Regions from separate parts of the Comamonas sp. MYb396 genome, predicted to be linked through region 2. Evidence: riboswitches for the same ligand, from Rfam matches in the RefSeq annotation. Region 2 holds a riboswitch; the other holds the start of a gene.
What was found. A riboswitch is a leader RNA that binds a small molecule or an ion and turns the genes downstream of it on or off. The one in region 2 is predicted to bind S-adenosylhomocysteine.
Positions count from the first base shown of each region.

Region 1: linked by a shared signal. The riboswitch ahead of ahcY (adenosylhomocysteinase) and the one ahead of metH (methionine synthase) in region 2 are both predicted to bind S-adenosylhomocysteine.

Region 1 covers NZ_JBBGYU010000006.1:264,733-268,144, reverse strand. The annotation lists gene WH265_RS15755 (TlyA family RNA methyltransferase) at 1-456, opposite strand, end outside; gene ahcY (adenosylhomocysteinase) at 591-2,021, opposite strand; S-adenosyl-L-homocysteine riboswitch at 2,095-2,193, opposite strand; gene WH265_RS15745 (response regulator) at 2,212-2,916, opposite strand; gene cobG (precorrin-3B synthase) at 3,029-3,412, shown strand, end outside.
Region 2 covers NZ_JBBGYU010000010.1:110,901-114,312, reverse strand. The annotation lists gene WH265_RS20785 (PACE efflux transporter) at 1-132, shown strand, start outside; gene gltS (sodium/glutamate symporter) at 198-1,436, opposite strand; S-adenosyl-L-homocysteine riboswitch at 1,662-1,773, shown strand; gene metH (methionine synthase) at 1,809-3,412, shown strand, end outside.

The DNA of each region.
Region 1 (3,412 bases), on a different contig from region 2:
GGCCAGATCGCAGGCCGCCTGCAAGGACTCAGGCGTCAGCGCGCGGGCATTGAAGCCCTCGACACAGACCACGCGCGCATCGGCGCGCAGGCGCTCGTGCAGTTGCCCCGTGCCCACATCGACACCGATCACCTGCTGGGCGCCGGCCTGCAGCAGGCAGTCGGTAAAGCCCCCGGTGCTCTGGCCCACGTCCAGGCAGCGCAGGTCCCGGACCACCAGGCCCGTCGCGGCCAAGGCGCCTTCGAGCTTCAAGCCGCCGCGCGAGATGTACTTGGCTTCCGAGTCATCGAGCAGCTCCACATCGGCGCCTGCTGGAATCTCGTCCCCGTTCTTGGCCACCTTGATCCAGGGGGCCAGCGAGGTGGTGCGCCATTGCACACCCGCAGCAATCAGGCGCTGCGCCTGCGAGCGGGTCGACGCCAGGCCCGTTTCCACCAAAAACACATCTGCGCGCATGCGCGTTCCTTCAATCAAAACGACCGGCTGGCCCGCCCAAGCGGAGCAGCCCGTCTTCACAACAAATGCCCAACAGGGCTGCAGCGCCTGGCGGCACACAAGGGTGTCACCAGGCGCTGGGATTACCGCTCCATTTAATAACGGTAGGTTTCAGGCTTGTACGGGCCTTCCTTCTTCACGCCGATGTAGTCCGCTTGCGCCTGGGTCAGCTCGGTCAGCTGGGCGCCCACCTTCTTCAGGTGTAGGCGTGCAACCTTCTCGTCCAGCACCTTGGGCAGCACATAGACCTTGCCCACTTCGTAGGCGTCGGGGCGGGTGAACAGCTCGATCTGCGCCAGCGTCTGGTTGGCAAAAGAGTTGGACATCACAAAGCTGGGGTGGCCGGTGGCGCAACCCAGGTTCACCAGTCGGCCCTTGGCCAGCAGGATGATCTTCTTCCCATCGGGGAAGGTGATGTGGTCGACCTGCGGCTTGATCTCCTCCCACTCGTACTTCTCGATCGATGCGACATCGATTTCGTTGTCGAAGTGACCGATGTTGCAGACGATGGCCTCGTCCTTCATCGCGACCATGTGCTCGTGGCGGATGATGTCCTTGTTGCCGGTGGTGGTCACGAAGATGTCGCACTTGTCAGCGGCGTACTCCATGGTCACAACCTTGTAGCCTTCCATCGCCGCTTGCAGGGCGTTGATCGGGTCGATTTCGGTCACCCAGACTTGCGCGCGCAGCGCAGTCAGCGCCTGGGCGCAGCCCTTGCCCACGTCACCGTAGCCAGCCACCACAGCCACCTTGCCGGCGATCATCACATCGGTGGCGCGCTTGATGCCGTCCACCAGCGATTCGCGGCAGCCGTAGAGGTTGTCGAACTTGGACTTGGTCACCGAGTCGTTGACGTTGATCGCGCGGAACAGCAGCGAGCCGTTGGCCGACATTTCGTTCAGGCGGTGCACGCCGGTGGTGGTCTCTTCGGTCACGCCCATGATCTGGGCCGACTTGCGGCTGTACCAGGTCGCGTCCACGGCCAGCTTGGCCTTGATCGCGGCAAACACGATCTTCTCTTCTTCGCTGCCGGGGTTGGCCAGCACGGAGATGTCCTTTTCGGCCTTCTTGCCCAGGTGCATCAGCATGGTGGCATCGCCGCCGTCGTCCAGGATCATGTTCGGGCCTTCGCCTTCGGTGCCCTTGGCGCCGAATTCAAAGATCGCGTGGGTGTAGTCCCAGTAGTCCTTGAGCGACTCGCCCTTGATCGCGTACACGGGCACGCCGGTCTCGGCGATGGCGGCAGCGGCGTGGTCCTGGGTCGAGAAGATGTTGCACGAGGCCCAGCGCACTTGGGCGCCCAGCGCCGTCAGCGTTTCGATCAGCACAGCGGTCTGGATGGTCATGTGCAGCGAGCCGGTGATGCGCGCGCCCTTCAGGGGCTGGGCAGCGGCGAACTCTTCACGCACGGCCATCAGGCCAGGCATTTCGGTTTCGGCGATCTTGATTTCCTTTCGGCCCCAAGCGGCCAGGGAAATATCGGTAATCGCGGAGTCAGCGGGATTGAAGCGAACAGCAGCGTTCATGGTTTTCTCCAAAAATTGAATGAAAAACCACGTTCCGCGGAAGAAGGGAAGGACCATCTCACCGCACAGAAAGCGTGGGTGAGCGTCGTTGCGAGATGAAATCCGAGCCTCACGCCCCAGGGTGGTCTGGCGCCTGGCCAGACTGGGAAACGTTGCAACGCTCCTCGGATGGAGTGCGATTATAAGGGCATCAGCCCTGTAACCCCACCAGGCGGTAGCCCACTTGCAGCTCGGTAAGCAGATGGCGGGGCTGGGCCGGCTCGGCCTCGATCTTCTGGCGCAGGTTGGCCATGTGCACGCGCAGGTAGTGCGGCCGGTCCAGGTATTCCGGCCCCCAGACCTGCAGCAACAGCTGGCGATGCGTCAGCACCCGGCCCTGGCCGGCGATCAGCGCTGCCAGCAGCCGGAACTCGATCGGCGTCAGGTGCACGGCAGCGCCCGCCTGGCGCACCTCGTGCGTGGCCAGGTCCACCTCCACATCGCCAAAGTGCACCGTGCTGCCGGGCTGCTCGCCGCCACTGCGCTGGCTGCGGCGCAGCATCACGCGCAGGCGCGCCAGCAGCTCGGGCACGCCAAAGGGTTTGCTCAGGTAGTCGTCCGCGCCCGCATCGAGCGCCGCCACTTTCTCGTCCTCCTGGTCGCGGGCCGAGAGCACCAGCACCGGCAGGCCGCTCCAGCCGCGCAGCTCGGTGATCAGCGTCTTGCCATCGGCATCGGGCAGGCCCAGGTCCAGCACCAGCGCATCGGGCTGGCGGCTGGCCGCCTCGATCAGGCCACGCCTTGCGCTGTCGGCCTCGAAGACCTGCCAGCCTTCGTCCTCCATGGCCAGACGCACAAAGCGGCGGATATGCGGATCATCGTCCACCAAGAGGATGCGGGGGGCAGCAAGCGTCATGCGCCCGATTGTGACAAAAAACCGGGGTGGTTTGCGCCTGCTGCCCGGCGGCAAGCGGGCACTTCGCTACACTTCAGCACCCCGGCATTGCGACTGCGCTGCCGCCTGCTCCATGTTTGCCACCCCACCCTCTCCCCTTCCACAGACCCAAGGCTGGTGCCCTGGCGCCTGGCAGCCCATGGCTTCTGGCGATGGGCTGGTGGTGCGGGTGCGCCCACCGCTGGGCAGGTTGTCGGCCGCGCAGGCGCTGCGCTTGGCCGAGCTGGCCAGCGAGCATGGCGCCGGCCTGCTGGAGCTCACCAGCCGCGCCAATATCCAGCTGCGCGGTGTCGCCCCCAATCAGCACGGCGCGCTGCTGGCGGCCCTGGCCGCCCAGGGCCTGCTCGATGGCGATGCCCGCCAGGAGCAGCTGCGCAACCTGGTCATCGACCCGCTGAGCCAGCCCGCTGACGGCGTGCTCGCACTGGCCGAGCCCTTGCAGCAGGCGCTGCTGGCC
Region 2 (3,412 bases):
TGGTGGTTCGAGGTCAGCCTCTGGGATGCGCTGGTGATGGACATCGGCCTGCTGCTGTTCTTCCTGGTCTACACCTTTGTGTTTAACTGGTCGTTTGACCGCCTGTTTGGCCTGCCGCAGTCGGCACAGTAGGGGTCTGAAAAAGCAACGGGGCGCCGTGTTACCACTGGCGCCCCGTTGCTGTTAATGGCTGTGCTTTAGCGCAGCCAGGCAATCATCAGCTGCAGCACAAAGGCATTGATGATGTCGATAAAGAACGCACCCACCAACGGCACGATCAAGAAGGCCTTGTGCGAGGGCCCGTACTGGCTGGTGATGGCCTGCATGTTGGCCACAGCCGTGGGCGTGGCGCCCATGCCAAAGCCGCAGTGGCCGGCGGCCAGCACGGCGGCATCGTAGTTGCGGCCCATGGTGCGGAAGGTGATGAAAACGGCAAACAGCGCCAGCGCCACGGTCTGCACGGCCAGGATGAGCATCAGCGGCCCGGCCAGATCGGCCAGCTCCCAGAGCTTGAGTGACAGCAGCGCAATGGCCAGGTAGATCGACAGGCCGGCGTTGCCAAACACGTCGATGGCGCGGTCAAACACCTTGAAGCCAAAGCCGTAGTCCAGCACATTGCGGATCACCACGCCGCCGCCCAGCGCCCAGACAAAGGTGGGCAGCTGCAGCATCGTGCCCTGGGTGGCGCTGGTCATGAACTCGGCAAAGGCCAGGCAGCCGGCAAACAGCGCCAGGGTCTCGATGGCCGCCTCGGCAGTGATCAGGCGCGGGGCGGTATTGGGCGTCTCGAAATTGGCGACCTGGCTGCTGTCGTTGCTTTCGGTGTGGTCGCTTACTTCTTTTTCGATCATTGTGCGTGGCTGGGCCAGCTGATGGCGGGTAATGAGGCGCTTGGCCAGGGGGCCGCCCAGCAGGCCGCCGATGACCAGGCCAAAGGTGGCGCAGGCAATGCCCAGCGCGGTGGCGCCGCTCAGGCCGTATTGGTTCTCCAGCACCGAGCCCCAGGCGCCAGCGGTACCGTGGCCGCCCAGCAAGGTGATCGAGCCCGCGACCAGGCCAATGAGCGGATCCAGCCCCAGCAGGGTGGCCAGGCCCACGCCGACACCGTTTTGCACAAAGATAAAGGCGACGATGACGCCCAGAAACACCACCAGGCCCATGCCGCCTTCACGCAGCTTGGCAAAGTTGGCGCTCAGCCCGATCGACGAGAAGAACACCAGCATGAAGCTGGTCTGCATCGCGGTGGCAAAGGCCAGGGTCAGGCCGGTGGCCTGGTGCAGTGCAAAGATAAGGGCAGCCACCACCAGGCCGCCGGAGACGGGCTCGGGGATATTGAAGTCGCGCAGAAAGCGGATATGCCGCGTCAGCCACTTGCCCAGCAAGAGCACGAGGACGGCAAAGATCAGGGTGTAGTAAGCACTGAAACTCAGATGCAAGGGAATTCTCCTCAAAGAGCAGGCCTGGACCTGTTTGAAAACAGAAAGCCGGTGTTGACTATGGGTTGGTGTTTTTTGCCGGCAAAGCGCTGCAATATGGGTGAATGCCGAAGCATCGTCTGATTGAATAGGGCTATAACCAACAACGGTGAGTGGTGTTTTCGGCTATGAACAAGTCCCCCTGCCTGTGCTCCAGCGGCCGGCCTGGCTTAAAATGCAGGGCCTTGTCCCAAGGAGCGCTGCAGCAGGCCGGTGGTACCCCATCGCAGGCCTGTCAGGCTTGGGGCAGGTCGACGGGCATGCACGGCATGGCCCGCATCAACGGCGCTCACCTGTTCTGTCTCTGTTTTCTGGTTTTCACAGGTGAGCCCCATGTCCGCGTCTGCTGCCCCCGTTTCCGTTCCTCCCATGCGCCTGTCGGGCCTGGAGCCCGTGTTTGTTGGCGAGGACAGCCTGTTTGTCAACGTGGGCGAACGCACCAACGTGACGGGCTCCAAGGCCTTTGCGCGCCTGATCCTGAACGAGCAGTACGAAGAGGCGCTGGCCGTTGCGCGCCAGCAGGTGGAAAACGGCGCCCAGGTGATCGATGTCAACATGGACGAGGCCATGCTCGACAGCAAGGCCGCGATGGTGCGTTTTCTGAACCTGATCGCCTCCGAGCCCGATATCGCCCGCGTGCCCATCATGGTCGACAGCTCCAAATGGGAGGTGATCGAGGCGGGCCTGCGCTGCATCCAGGGCAAGGGCATCGTCAACTCCATCTCGATGAAGGAGGGCGTGGACGAATTCAAGAAACACGCGCGCCTGGTCAAGCGCTATGGCGCCGCTGCCGTGGTCATGGCCTTTGACGAAAAAGGCCAGGCCGATACCTACGAGCGCAAGATCGAGATCTGCGAGCGCGCCTACCGCATCCTGGTCGACGAGGTCGGTTTTCCGCCCGAGGACATCATCTTCGACCCCAACATCTTTGCCGTGGCCACCGGCATCGAAGAGCACAACAACTACGGCGTGGACTTCATCGAGGCCACGCGCTGGATCAAGCAGAACCTGCCCGGCGCCAAGGTGAGCGGCGGCGTGTCCAACGTGTCGTTCTCGTTCCGCGGCAACGACCCGGTGCGCGAAGCGATCCACACCGTGTTCCTGTACCACGCGATCCAGGCGGGCATGGACATGGGCATCGTCAACGCCGGCATGGTCGGCGTCTATGACGACCTGGAGCCGGTGCTGCGCGAGCGCGTCGAAGACGTGGTGCTCAACCGCCGCCCCGACGCCGGCGAGCGCCTGGTCGAAGTGGCCGACAGCGCCAAGAGCGGTGCCAAGGACGACAGCAAGAAGCTCGAATGGCGCGGCACGCCCGACAGCCCCAAGACGGTGAACGAGCGCCTGTCGCATGCGCTGGTGCATGGCATCACCGACTTCATCACCGAAGACACCGAAGAGGCCTACCAGGCCATCGTGGTGCAAGGCGGCGGGCGCCCGCTGCATGTGATCGAAGGCCCGCTGATGGACGGCATGAACATCGTCGGCGACCTGTTTGGCGCCGGCAAGATGTTCCTGCCCCAGGTGGTCAAGTCGGCCCGCGTGATGAAGCAGGCCGTGGCCCATCTGGTGCCCTATATCGAAGAGGAAAAGCGCCAGCAGGAAGCGGCGGGCATGGATGTCTCGAGCAAGGGCAAGATCGTCATCGCCACCGTCAAGGGCGATGTGCATGACATCGGCAAGAACATCGTCACCGTGGTGCTGCAGTGCAATAACTTCGAGGTCATCAACATGGGCGTGATGGTGCCCTGCCACGAGATCCTGGCCCGGGCCAAGGCCGAGGGCGCGGACATCATTGGCCTGTCGGGCCTGATCACACCCAGCCTCGAAGAGATGCAGTATGTGGCCGGCGAGATGCACAAGGACGACTATTTCCGCGTCAAGAAGATCCCGCTGCTGATTGGCGGCGCCACCTGCTCGCGCGTGCACACGGCCGT